One region of the Paraburkholderia sp. J11-2 genome, then DNA from elsewhere that is predicted to be linked to it. Evidence: riboswitches for the same ligand, from Rfam matches in the RefSeq annotation. Region 1 holds a riboswitch; the other holds the start of a gene.
What was found. A riboswitch is a leader RNA that binds a small molecule or an ion and turns the genes downstream of it on or off. The one in region 1 is predicted to bind cobalamin.
Positions count from the first base shown of each region.

Region 2: another riboswitch for cobalamin. It lies ahead of U5A57_RS04255 (TonB-dependent receptor domain-containing protein); the one in region 1 lies ahead of cobW (cobalamin biosynthesis protein CobW).

Region 1 covers NZ_CAJMYY010000006.1:43,073-50,133, reverse strand. The annotation lists gene cobN (cobaltochelatase subunit CobN) at 1-2,247, opposite strand, end outside; gene cobW (cobalamin biosynthesis protein CobW) at 2,275-3,366, opposite strand; cobalamin riboswitch at 3,587-3,857, opposite strand; gene U5A57_RS10275 (cobalamin biosynthesis protein) at 4,024-4,449, shown strand; gene cobO (cob(I)yrinic acid a,c-diamide adenosyltransferase) at 4,464-5,066, shown strand; gene U5A57_RS10265 (cobyrinate a,c-diamide synthase) at 5,071-6,381, shown strand; gene bluB (5,6-dimethylbenzimidazole synthase) at 6,365-7,061, shown strand, end outside.
Region 2 covers NZ_CAJMYY010000002.1:449,026-456,086, reverse strand. The annotation lists gene U5A57_RS04275 (YncE family protein) at 1-198, opposite strand, end outside; gene U5A57_RS04270 (DUF305 domain-containing protein) at 246-641, opposite strand; gene U5A57_RS04265 (MFS transporter) at 959-2,542, shown strand; gene U5A57_RS04260 (acid phosphatase) at 2,702-4,663, shown strand; cobalamin riboswitch at 4,908-5,090, shown strand; gene U5A57_RS04255 (TonB-dependent receptor domain-containing protein) at 5,191-7,061, shown strand, end outside.

The sequences.
Region 1 (7,061 bases):
CGTGGCCGGATCGACCAGGTGATCGATGCGCAGGTCGCGCGCGATCGCCTCGATGAAGCCCGCGTTCGCACCCTGACCGTCCCCGCACGCGTAACGCCCTAGTGCCAGCAGCGTGTCGCAACGCTGCTGGCCTTGCGGCGATTCGCCGAACGTGTGCAGCCCGTCGCGAATCTGCGCTTCCTTCAGTTCGCACAGGTAGGCGTCGGCGCGCGTGAGGAGTTCGTCTTCGCCAGCCTGATCCGCGGGCGCGGCGACGCTCAATTCTTCGTGCAGCCGATGCTCGATGATGGTCGCAAGTATGGTCTTGCGCAGCAGCTTCGCGCGGCGCGGGTCCACCATCAATGCTTCGTAATACTCATCGACCTGACGCTCGAGGTCCTGCAACGGCCCATAGTTTTCGGCACGCGTGAGCGGCGGCATCAGATGATCGACGATCACGGCCTGGGCGCGGCGCTTGGCCTGGCTCCCCTCGCCCGGATCGTTGACGATGAACGGATACAGATGCGGCAGCGGCCCGAGCGCCATGTCGGGCCAACAGGTGTCGCCAAGCGCAACGCTCTTGCCCGGCAGCCACTCCAGATTGCCGTGCTTGCCCACGTGCGCGATGGCGTCGATGCCGAACGTCTCGCGCAGCCAGAAGTAAAACGCGAGGTACGCGTGCGGCGGCACGAGTTCGGCGTCGTGGTAGTTCGCGTAAGTGTCGTCGCCGCGCGAGCGCGAAGGCTGGATGCCCACGAACACCTGGCCGCAGCGCCAGCCCGCGATCATGAAGCGGCCGCGCCGCACCGTGGGGTCCGCTTCCGGCGCGCCCCAACGCGCGATCAGCGCGTTTTGCGCCTCGGCGGGCAACTGCGAGAAGCGCGCGCGATAGTCGTCGAGCGAAAGGCTCTGCCATGCGGGGCGCAGCGCGCGCGTGTCGGGATCGTTCGTCACGCCCTGTGTGAGGATGCGCATGAGCGCGTCGCCGTCTTCGGGTAGATCGGCTACGCGGTAGCCTTCGTCGCGCAGCATGCGCAGGATGCCGACCACCGAAGCCGGCGTGTCGAGCCCCACGCCGTTGCCAATGCGACCTTCGCTCATCGGATAGTTCGCGAGCACGAGCGCGAGCTTTTTCTCCGCGTTCGGCAGGCCGCGCAAACGGCACCAGCGGCGCGCGAGTTCGGCCACGAAAGCCACGCGTTCCAGGTCGGGCTGATAACGCACGACATCGACTTGCGTCTCTTTGCAGTGGTACGCGAGGCCCTTGAAACTGATCGCGCGCGTGATCACGCGGCCGTCCACCTCGGGCAGCGCGATATGCATGGCGATGTCGCGTGAGTTCAGGCCGTGATTGTCCTTGACCCAGTCGTCGCGGTTGCCGCCGCTCAGGATCACCTGGAGCACGGGTGCGTCGCCGGCGAGCGCGAGCGGTTCGGGGTCGTCCAGCGACGAAGCCGCAAACGCCGTGGTGTTCAGCACGAGCGAGACATCGTGCTCGGCCGCCAGTTGATCGAGCACGTCGCGGCTCAAGGTGTCCTTGAGCGAGGTGATCGCAAGCGGCAGCGGGTTCATGCCGCGCGCCAGCAGCGCGGTAATGAGCGCGTCGAAAGCGGCCGTGTTCGCGGCCTGCAAATGCGCCTTGTAAAACAGCAGCGCGACGACCGGGGCGCCGGGTTGCCAGCGCGCGCGCCATTCGTCGATGGTCGCGACGTCGCGCTGCGGACAATAGAGCGCGGCGGCCGGCAGCGCGACGGGCGGCGCAGGCTCGCTGCCCCAGTCGAAGGCGCGCCACGCGAGCGCGCGCAGAAATGATTCGGCATTCGCCGCGCCGCCTTCGCGCAGATAACGCCAGAGCAGGCGGCAAAACTCGGGCTCGGCGCGGCTCTTCGCGATGAGATTGGGGTCTTCCTGCAAGTCGCCCGAAAACATCGCGAGCAATTGCCCGCGCTGCTGCGCAAGCGAGACGACCTGCTCGATGCCGTAAGGCCAGTACGTTTCGCCGCCCAGATGATCGACCACTACCACCCGCGCATGCTGCAACACGTCTTCGACGTAGAAGTCCACCGATGCGTTCTGGCGCAGGTACGTGACGTTCGCGAGCCGCACGCCCGGGAAACCTTTGGGCAGGCGCGGCACGACGCTCGCCAGCAGCGCGAGCGTCGTATCCGCCGAACTGAGCACGACGATTTCTGCGGGCTGCTGGTCAATACGGATGACGCCCTGCGTGTCGTCGACAAAACCACCTGGCGTGGTGCGCAGCAAGTGCATGGTACGGCCTCGTCTAGCTCAGCGCGGTCACTTCGCGCCCGCGATCTGCACGTTCGCGAGCGCCGTGTCGAATGCCGCTTGCAGCGTCGTGCCATCGAGGTCTTCGCCAATCAGCACGAAGCGGCTCGCAAGCGGCTGCGTCGCGCTTTCCTGCGCGTTCCAGCGGCGGTCGAAATAGCTGTCGAAGCGGCGGCCTACACCTTGAATCACGAGACGCATCGGTGCCCCCGGCAGCGCGGCGAAGCCCTTCACGCGATAGATCGTGTGTGCATCGACGAGCTGCTGCAGCGCTTCGATCACGCTCTCGCGCGAAGCGGCCGCGCCCGACACCACGACCGAATCGAACTCGTCATGATGATGATCGGGATCGTCGCCGGAACCGTGATGGTCGTGCCGCAGATGAATGCTCTCTTCGGAAGCCGCTTCGAGCCCGAGCAGCGTATGCAGATCGAGCTTGCCGTGCTGCGCGCGCACGATCTTCACCTGCGGCGGCAGTTCTTCGCGCAGCTCGGCAATGAGCGCGTCCTGGCCCGCTTCGTCGAGCAGATCGGTCTTGTTGAGAATGACGAGATCGGCGGCCGAAAGCTGGTCTTCGAACAGCTCGTGCAGCGGCGATTCGTGATCGAGATTCGGGTCGGCGCGGCGTTGTGCGTCCACGGCCTGCGGGTTTTCGGCGAACTGGCCGCTCGCGGCGGCGGGGCCGTCCACCACGGTCACGACCGCATCGACGGTGAACGCGTTGCGAATCGACGGCCAGTTGAACGCCTGAACGAGCGGCTTGGGCAGCGCGAGGCCGGAGGTTTCGATCAGCACATGATCGATGTCGCCGCGGCGTTCGAGCAGTTTCTCCATCACCGGGAAGAACTCTTCCTGCACGGTGCAGCACAGGCAACCGTTCGCGAGTTCGTAGAGCTGGCCTTCCGTTTCGTTGCCGTTCTCGTCGCAGCCAATGCCGCAGCCGCGCAGAATTTCGCCGTCGATACCGAGTTCGCCGAACTCGTTGACGATGACCGCGACGCGCAGACCACCCGCGTGCTGGAGAATGTGACGCAGCAGCGTGGTTTTGCCGCTGCCGAGAAAGCCCGTCACGATCGTGACCGGAATCTTGCGCATTTGCATGAAGTGCTCCTTCGGCGCCAAGCCGGATAGCGGGGTGCGTCGCGTTGGCCGTTCGTGCGAGTATCTGTGTGTCGTCACGCGAGCACGCGCGTATCCGTGGAGACGCACTCACGCGTAACGATTCAAAAAAAACCTGCAGGGGGACGAACGACCAGAAACGCACCGGGGCCTCGCCCGGCCGACGCGTGAATATCATGGACCCGGCACCGCATCCCCGCAGCGCGAATCCCACGTATCTGGCCGGTATCCGGACTGACGAAACACCGCTTCGCCTTCCCGCGCGAGTGGCCTTGCGGCCGGCTCGGGCAGTGGCGTGGACTGCGTAAAGCATGGAAGCGGTTTGCGGCATTCGTTCGAACGCCGCGCTCGTTGTACCGTTGCGGGTGCAGTTCAGGTTGGCCACGCCCGAGGCGGGATGGCTCCCTGATTCCCGTTTAACTGCGCGCGCATCATGAATCGCGCGCGCGAGCACCAGAGTGCGTGCGAGTGTAGGCGCGGGGGGCTTGCGCGTCAAGGAAGGCGTGGGAAGCCGCAAAAGCGTGTGCTATCGTAGCGCGCATCCGGCAACGGCCGGAATACGACTGTTTTGCTTGCTCCGCTCCCGCCGTGAATTCTGTCGAAAATCGCGCCACGCGCGCAGCTTCATTCGAAACCACGCTGGAGCCCGCACAGCGCGCGCCGTCGCTCGCGCTCGGCATTGGCTGCCGGCGCGGCGTGACGCTTGCGCAGGTCGACGCCGCCGTGCGCGCCGCGCTCGGTGCGTGCCCGCTCGAAAGCGTGACCTCCGTGGCCACGCTCGACGTCAAAGCCGGTGAGCCCGCGCTACAGGCGTTTTGCGCGGCGCATGCGCTGCCGCTGTACACGTTCACGCGGGAGCAAATCGCCGCGACGCCCACGATCGCGCCGCCCTCCGCTGCTGCCCAAGCGCAATTCGGCGTGGACGGCGTGTGCGAGCCCTGCGCGCGTCTCGCGGCGGGCGGCGGTCCGCTCGTGCGCGGCAAGCTGGCGCTCGACGGCGTAACGGTCGCGATCGCCAGCACGCTGCAAAACCCGGCAAACACGCAAGCGAAAGCCCCGCAATAAACCCACTCACGACGATGAAAACCGATCCCGAATCGCACCAACGCATGACGCAACGCCGCCGCGAGGGCCACGAGAAAAAACAGGCCGCCGCAACGCACGAAAAGGGCCTCCTGATCGTCAACACCGGCAACGGCAAGGGCAAGAGCACGGCAGCGTTCGGCATGGCCGTGCGCATGCTCGGCCACGGCATGAAGCTCGGTGTCGTGCAGTTCATCAAGGGCGCGCTGCATACGGCCGAACGCGATTTTCTCGGCAGCGTCGCGCACTGCGACTTCGTGACCATGGGCGACGGCTACACCTGGAACACGCAGAATCGCGACGGCGACATCGCCACCGCGCGCAAGGGCTGGGACGAAGCAAAGCGCATGATCGAAAGCGGCGAGTACGCGATGGTGATCCTCGACGAGCTCAACACGGTGCTCAAATACGAGTACCTGCCGCTCGACGAAGTGCTCGGCGTGATCGCGTCGCGCGCGCCGCACGTGCACGTGGTCGTGACGGGCCGCCATGCGCCCGACGCGCTGATCGAAGCCGCCGACCTCGTCACGGAAATGCGCCTCGTGAAGCATCCGTATCGCGAGCAAGGCGTGAAGGCGCAAAAGGGCGTGGAGTTTTGAGCGCATGAGCGCAACGCTTGCCTGCCCCGCGCTGTTCATCAGCGCGCCCGCTTCGGGCCAGGGCAAAACCACGCTCACGGCGGGCCTCGCGCGCCTGCACCGCCGTGCGGGCCGGCGCGTACGCGTGTTCAAGACCGGGCCGGATTTTCTCGACCCCACGATCCTCGCGCGCGCGAGCGGCGCACCCGTGCTCTCGCTCGACCTGTGGATGGTGGGCGAACAGGCGTGCCGCGCCCTGCTCGTGCAGGCCGCGCGCGAAGCCGACCTGATCCTCATCGAAGGCGTCATGGGTCTGTTCGACGGCACGCCGAGCAGCGCCGATCTCGCCACCACGTTCGGCGTGCCGGTGGCCGCTGTCGTGAGCGCGAAGTCGATGGCGCAGACGTTCGGCGCGATTGCGTTCGGGCTCGCGCGTTTTCGGCCCGAAGTGCCGTTTCATGGCGTGCTGGCAAACCGCGTGGGCTCGCCGCGCCACGCGCAGATGCTGCAGGAGGCCTTGCCCGCCGACGTGCGCTGGCTGGGGCACGTAACGAGCGAAGCCATGATGACGCTGCCCGATCGCCATCTCGGCCTGCATCAGGCCGCGGAGATCGACGACCTCGACGCGCGCATCGAGCGCGCCGCCGACGCGCTCGCGCAAACCGCGCTCGCGGAATTGCCGCCTCCGGTGGAATTTTCATATTCTTCGCATGACGAAGTAATTCCTCGCCTGCTCGAAGACCGCCATATCGCCATTGCACGCGACGCCGCGTTCTCGTTTCTCTATCCCGCGAACATTGCGTTGCTCGAAACGCTCGGCGCAAGCGTGAGCTACTTTTCGCCGCTCGCGAACGAGCCCGCGCCCGCCAACGCCGATGCGATTTTTCTGCCCGGCGGCTATCCCGAGCTGCATACATCGGCGCTCGCGCGCAATACGCTAAGCGCGAATTCGCTGCGTGCGCATGTATCTGCGGGAAAGCCGCTCGTCGCCGAATGTGGCGGCATGCTTTATCTGCTCGATGCACTCACCGACGTAGAAGGCACGCGCACGCCGATGCTCGGCCTGCTGCCCGGCGAGGCGGTCATGCAAAAACGCTTCGCGGCGCTCGGCATGCAGCAGATCGATGGCGCACATGGCGCGCTGCGCGGCCACACGTTTCACTATTCGCGCATCGCCACGCCGCTTGCGCCCACGCTCACGGCACGCCACGCACAAACTGGCGGGCCCGGCGAGGCGCTTTATCGGCATGGTTCGATCGCGGCCACCTATATGCACGCTTACTGGCCCTCCAACCCGGCTTTCGCGGCCGCACTCTTCCATGGCACAGCCCTTTGACGAAGCCGAGCGCGCGGCGGTCTACCGTGCGATTTACGAGCGCCGCGACATGCGGCACTTCGCGCCGGGCCCCGTCGATCCCGCGACATTGGCACGCCTGCTCGACGCCGCGCATCACGCGCCGAGCGTGGGCTTCATGCAGCCGTGGCGCATCGTGCGCATTACAGACAACACGTTGCGCGAGCAACTTCACGAGGCGGTCGAGCGCGAACGCATTGCGACCGCCGACGCGCTGGGCAAGCGCCGCGACGAGTTCATGAAGCTCAAGGTCGAAGGCATGCGCGACTGCGCCGAGGTGCTCGTGGTCGCGCTGATGGACCGCCGCGAAGCTCATGTCTTCGGCCGGCGCACGCTACCGGAGATGGACCTCGCATCCGTGGCCTGCGCGATCCAGAACATGTGGCTCGCGGCGCGCGCCGAAGGGCTCGGTATGGGCTGGGTGTCGATCTTCGATGTCGACGAGGTGCGCGCCCTGCTCGCCATGCCGCCCGGCGCCAAGCCGGTGGCCATACTCTGCGTGGGTCAGGTCGACGCGTTCTACCCGCAGCCAATGCTCGAAATGGAAAAGTGGGCCGAACGCAAGCCGCTTGGCGAATGCGTGTTTGAAAACCACTGGCCGCACGACGAGGCCACCGGCGCGCCCGAAGCGCTACCCAAAGCAGCGCCGGACGCCACACCCG
Region 2 (7,061 bases), on a different contig from region 1:
ACCGATCAGACGATTGGCGGCGGGATCGATGACCGATACGGTGTTCGAAAACTGATCAGACGAATAGACGCGGTCCCGATGGCTGACTGGAATATCGGCAGCTGCGAGCGATCCGGGCACCTGCCCCGCTTCGGCGAGCGTTGATGCAACAAGCGATGCGGCGACCATGCCCGCGCCAACAACGAGGTTGTACTTCATGGTGATGTATTTCATGGCGTTGTCTCCTGCGTCGTGACGCGCGTGGGTCAGTGGGACATCGGAGCGGACGCAGCGATCGAGTCATGCACCGCGAGGCGCATGGCGACGATCTCCTGCTGTTGCTCGACCACGATCTCCTGAGCGATCCTGCGCAGCTGTTCGTTGTGTCCGTGCCGCAGTTCCGCCATGGCCATGTCGATCGCGCCCTGGTGGTGTGGAATCATCGTTGCGACGAAATCGCGGTCGATATCGCCTGTGGGCTTCGCCGCCATCCCGGCCATCATCTTCGTCATGGCCGCGTCGTTCTCTGATAAAAACAGGCCTTCTTCGCGGTTGCGGGAAGGTCCCGCGTCACTCGAGGGCGCCGCGCATAGACCGGCCAGGGAAAGCACGGCCGCACCGCACACCGTTGCTCGTAAAACGAGTCGAATTGCAGCGTTCATGACGTCCCCTCCGTATCGGTCGAATCGTATTCGACGTGAAGGCAAACAGCGCACTAGCCGATTTACTCCATGCGGACCAAATTTGCACTGCAGATTGTCGCGCCGCGAAACGTTGTCAAACGCTTTGCGGCTTCCAGGCCCTGGCCGGCCGAGTGGAATAACCGCCGCCAAACGCGTGTTCGTACCGTCAAGTTCGCGTAGGCGGGCGTACCATCAATGCACATCGAATGAAGGTCGCACGCGCAGGCCCGACTCACTCGCTTTTTGCCGGGCACCGCACAGCAGATTGGCCGCTTCAGAGCGGCGAGGAGCATTCCATGGCCGCAGGCATCGGGCTTCAAGATCAAGGACGGCAACTGCTGCCGTTTCGCGAGTCGGTGTTGGCGATGCTCGGCGTCGCGTCGGTGTCGATGCTGATCGCGCTCGACCAGACCATTGTCGGCACCGCGTTGCCGCGCATCGTTGCGGAACTCAAGGGCTTCGAACTCTATGCATGGGTCGCGACGGCCTACATGCTTGCCTCCGTCATCACCATTCCGATCTTCGGGCGTCTGGGCGATCTGTTCGGCCGCAAGCCCTTCATGCTCGCCGCCATTCTTCTTTTCACCGTCGCGTCGGTGCTCTGCGGCATGGCGACCAACATGCTGTTTCTCGTGCTCGCGCGCGGCCTGCAAGGTATTGGCGGCGGCATCATGATGGGGACAGTCTTTGCGACCGTCGCCGACCTGTTCCCCGATCCGAGGCTACGCCTGCGCTGGCTGGTATTCGTCACGTCCGCGTTTGGCATTGCGAACATGGTCGGACCCACGCTCGGGGGCATGCTGACCCAGCACGGAAGCTGGCGGCTCGTGTTCTTCGTCAACGTGCCGGTGGGTCTGCTGGCGCTGTTCTTCGTGCATGCTTTCCTGCCGCATCTGCACCATGCGCGCGAAGGGGCGAGGCTGCGCCTCGACTGGCTCGGCGCTTGCGTCGTCGCTGTTACATTTGGCGCGCTGCAACTCGTGATCGAGCTCTGGCCGAAACAAGGATGGACGACGACGACGATCGTGCTCGCAGTGATCGTGCTGGTCTTTTCGCTAACGCTTTTCTTCTGGGAAAAGCGCATGGGCTACCCGATCATCCCCGTGGACATGCTGCTCGATCGCAAGCTCGGTCCGCTCTTTGCGATGTCGGTGCTTGGCGGGTTCGCGTTGTTCTCGCTCGTTTTCTACGTGCCGCTGCTGTTCCAGGGCGGCTACGCGATGTCACCGCGCGCCTCGGGCATGCTGATCACGCCGCTCCTGCTCGGCACGACAGTGGGCAGTTTCGTGAACAACCGCGTGGTCACGCGTATCCGGCGCGCCAACGCGATCCTCTACATCGGCTTCGCACTGTCCGCCTTCGCGAGCCTCGCGGTGGTCGTGCTGCGAGGCAACGAGCCGCATCTCGTGTGGATGGCGTGCATGGGCGCGAGCGGCCTCGGCCTGGGCCTCGTGGGTACGAGCCTCACGGTCTGCTCGCAGCAAATCGTGTCGCGCGACCATCTCGGCGCCGCCACGGCGATGCTGCAATCGCTGCGCACTTTCGGCGGCATGCTGGGCACGGCGATGACCGGCGCACTGCTCGGGCACCTCTACACCATGGGCGTGAATCGCTCGCTGGACTCGTACCAGGCAACGCAGTGGTTCAAGTCGTTTGCGAGTCCCGAACTGCTCGTGGACCGCGCCGACCAGGCCGCGCTGATCAGTCGCCTCGTGAGCGCCGGGCACGCCGGCGACGCGATGATGAGCTCGGCGCGCAGCGCGCTCGTGGATTCGATCCACATGGGCCTCGTTGTTGCCGCCATCGCCGCGCTCGCCGGCCTGTGTCTCGCGTGGTTCGTGCCGCCGGTACAGGTGGGGTATCTCGAGGCGCGGCCGTAAATGAACCCCGAACATTATTTCACCCGCATTTCATTTCAATTACCGTTTAACATAGACGTAATAATTTGGTAATTAGGGAGTAATCGAGGGTAAGCATAATTCGCCGCCGTCAGTCTGCCATCACCACACAGCATCAACCACGACGACGGAGCCCTCAGCATGTCCGCATCACACCACCGAATTGCGCTGCCACTCTACCTGGCAGTGCTTACCAGCATTGCTGCACTAACCGCCTGCGGCGGCGGCAATAGCGACCCCGCCAGCACCGCCGTCATCCCCGCGCCGCCCGCCGACCCCGGCTTCGTGGACAACGCACCGATTCCCGACGTGCCCGCCTTCGTCGACAACATCGCGACCAACCAGCGCGGCGACGCGCGCTACGCCACGCTCGCGACCAACGCGGGCGTGCGCGTGGTGGCGCGCTTTCTCGATCTGTGGCAGCCGCTCACGCTGCTCGTGGACGCAGGCGTTTCCGCCCCCGCCAACGGCACGTTCCCCGCAGTCGTGCAGTCCACATGGACGGGCGTGCCCACCGACGGCACGCCCAACGGCACGATTCTCAACAGCACCGTGTTGAACGCGAACATCCAGTACGTTGTGAGCGCAACGACACAGCGCACCCAGGCGCAAGCGGACGCCGCCTACTACGACGACCGCCGCGGCAAGGGCTACAGCGTGACCGACGGCATGGGCCCGCTCACCGCCGCCTGGCGCGCGGCCGCGCAGCAAACCACGAGCATCACGTCGATTCCCGCTGACGCAACCACCACGCTCTACAACGACTCGGGCAACAACACGGGCGTGGGCAGCACGAGCAACGCGACGTTCGGCAAGGTGGTGGACCTGCTCAACACCATGGGCAACAACGCCTCGACCGAACCCGCCAAGCGCTTCTACAAATACGCGCGGCCATTCCGCTGGAGCACGAGCGTCGTGGTCGACCCCACGCTCGTGCCGGCGATCAGCACGACGCCTTCGACCGACGGCGGCTTCATCAGCGGCCATGAAGCCGAAGCCATGCGCGACGCGATGACGATGGCCTACCTCGTGCCCGAGCGTTACCAGGAAATGGCGAGCCGCGGCCTCGAACTCGGCGAGAACCGCATTCTTGCGGGCATGCATTCGCCGCTCGACGTGATCGGCGGACGCATGTTCGCGCTGGCCGCCACGGCCGCGAATCTCTACGACCCCGCGAACGCCACGCTCAAGAACACGGCCTACGCGCAAGCGCACAGCGCGCTCGAACAGGCAACCGGCACGAGCACCACGACCTTCTCGACCTTCGCGCATTCGGGCACGAGCGCGACTGACCGCTTCGCCGACTATGCGACCAACAAGACGGAATTCGCGCGCCGCATGACGTTCGGCTTCAGCCAGATCGAATCGACCGAAGCGCCGCCTGTCGTACCCAAGGGCGCCGAGGTGCTGCTCGAAACGCGCTTCCCGTATCTGAGCGCCAACCAGCGCCGCGTCGTGCTGAAGACGACCGAAGTCGTCTCGGGCTATCCGGTCATGGACGACTCCGAAGGCTGGGGCCGTCTGAACATGTTTAGTGCTGCCGATGGTTATGGCGCATTCAACGGCAACGTGATCGTCGCAATGGACGCAAGCCAGGGCGGCTTCAACGCCGCCGACACCTGGCGCAACGACATTGCCGGCTCGGGCAAGCTCACGCTGCAGGGCAGCGGCACGCTCACGCTCGCGGGCAACAACAGTTACACGGGCGGCTCGCAGGTGAGCGGCGGCGTGCTCGCGGCCGCGTCGGCCACGGCGTTCGGCAACGGCGATGTGTACGTGGGCTCCGGCGGCAGCGTGACCGTCGCGGCGGCCGCGCCGTTGACGGTAGCGGGCAAGTACACGCAGCTCGACAGCACGACGCTCGAACTCGACATCGACGGCAACGGCGGCGGACGCCTGCGCGTGGGCGGCCAGCTCACGGTGGCGGGCGGCACGCTGCACGTGAAGTTCGTGAACGGCTATGCGCCGAAGGCAGGCGACACGATCGACCTGATCGACGGCAGCGGCGCGTCGGTCAAGTTCGCGACCGTCACTGTGGATGGCTTCAAGGCCACGCCCGTTTATTCTTCGACCGGCGTGGCGGTGAAGCTCTCGGCTTCGTGATGTAGCCACACTGGAAAGCGGCCCCGGATCACAATGGTTCGGGGCCGTGCTTTATGCACTGAACACCGGGGCTTGCGCAAGCGCCTCTCTCGCCCCTCCGTCAACGGCACGAGATCGCGTGCCGTGAGACACCCGCATAACAGCGCACGTCCATCGGTCAACGCGTGGCGCCAGGGGGCAGACCAAACCGGGTGTTTTCGCCACACCGCACCCGGCAAAGGTTGACGCGCGCAATGCGCGGCCATTACCCTTGCGCGCTGATGGTTCCCGGCGACGGGATCAAAAGGGAACGCAGTGCAAGACTGCGGCTGCCCCCGCAACTGTCAGCGGCGAGTCCATGCCAGAGCGGGCCACTGGGAAACCGGGAAGGCCGGCAACGGACGTCGACCCGCGAGCCAGGAGACCTGCCATCAGCCGAGTCCAGCAGCCGCAGCGGGCGGGGATCCCCAATGCGCAAGCACCGCCCGTGCGGCGGCCGCCCGTTGCAAGGACAGCCCTGAACAAGCGCTGTTTCCAGCCACCGCATCATGAAGTTTCGCCAGTTCGTTTTGACTTCCGCCGCGCTCGCCTGTGCGTGGCAAACCGCGCATGCCGCCGACGCATCGCCCGCCCAGGCCCAGCAGCAAACCACCGACGACACCACGCTGCCCAATATCCTCGTCGTGGGCGACACGCAGCATCTGCCGCAATCGTTCGACCAGCGCTACGCGACCACCCAGGTGCTCACGCGCGCCGACCTCGACCGCGTCTCCCCCATCGACCCCGGTATCGCGCAGGCGCTCGCCACGCTGCCCGGCGTCACCGTCTCGCAGACCGGCGGGCCTGGGTCGTACACGGGCGTGAGCATCCGCGGGTCGTCGGCGGACCAGGTGGCTGTGTTCATCGACGGCATACGCGTGGGCTCCGTCACCACCGGCACGGCCGAATGGGGCGATCTTGCGACGGACTCGTTCGACCGCGTGGAGGTGATCTCGGGCCCCGCGGCCGCCTCGTTCGGCGCGGACGCCGTGGGCGGCGTCGTGCAGCTCTTCACGCGCCATGCGTCGAACCAGCCGAACCAGACCACCGTGTCGTTCGGCGGCGGCTCGAACAAGACCTTCGACACGCAGGTGCGCACCTCGGGCACGATCGGCTCGACCGGGCCGCTTGCCGCGTTGAGCGGACTCACGTATTCGCTGGGTCTGCACGACTACAACACGGCCGGCATCGACGCGACGCAGCCCTGGGCCTACGGCCACGAAGCCGGCCGCAACCCTTACCACGCGCAGAACCTGGACGCGCGCCTTGGCTACGCGCACGACAACTGGTCGATCTCGACCTTCGCGCTTTATCACCGCTCCGATCTCTCCTACGACAACGCGGGTGGCAACGACCGCCAGCGCGACAACCAGCTCACGACCGGCCTCGCGTTCCACCTCGACATCACGCCGACCACGCAGTTCGATCAGTCGGTGGGGTACGCCACCGACCGTCAGTTCCTCTATTCGAACGACCCGACGATCCCGACCGACGAGATCGATTCGACGCGCTTTGCCACCTCCACGTCGCTCACGCATCAGGAAAGGGGCCACACGCTCTTCGGCATGCCGCTCGACGGCGAGACCAAGCTCGCCTACGACTACACGCGCGAACTGGCGTTTCTGCCTGTGGATGTGCCGGGCGGCCTGCCCGCACGCAACGATTCCGCCGTGTCGATGCATCAGTCCACGACGCTCGGGCCCGTCACGCTGTTCCTCGCGGGGCGGCACGAGATCGTGCAGGGGGAGTCGGTCAATACGGGCAACGTCGCGCTCTCGTGGGCGATCACGCCGGTCTACACGGCGCGCGTTTCGTATGGCAATGCGTTCCGTCTGCCCACGTTCAACGACCTGTACTATCCAGGCTACTCGAACCCCAACCTGCTGCCCGAGCGCAGCGACTCGGTCGAGGCGGCGCTCGATGCGACCACGTCGATCGGCACGTTCACGGCCGCGGTGTATGACACGCGCGTACACGACCTCATCACGTACAACTCGCAGACCTTCCTGCCTGTGAACGTGGGCCGCGCGCACATTCAGGGTCTCGACCTCTCGTACAAGGGCGCGCTCGGCAAGTCCACGCCGGTGAGCCTCACGGTGGGGATTCTGAATCCGCAGGACGTGACCGACCAGACCTGGCTCAATCGCCGCCCGCGCCAGACGGTGAGCCTGAGCGTGGATCACACGTGGGACGAGTTCCAGCTCCACGCGCTCAGCACCGGCGTTTCGCTGCTGTATAACGGCTCGACGTTCGACGACCAGCTCAACACGATCTACCTGCCTTCGTGGACGACGGTGAGCCTGCGCGCGTCGTACAAGGTCAATGCGCATCTCGCGCTTTCGGCCACGCTCGCGAACGTGTTCAACCGGCAATATGTGAC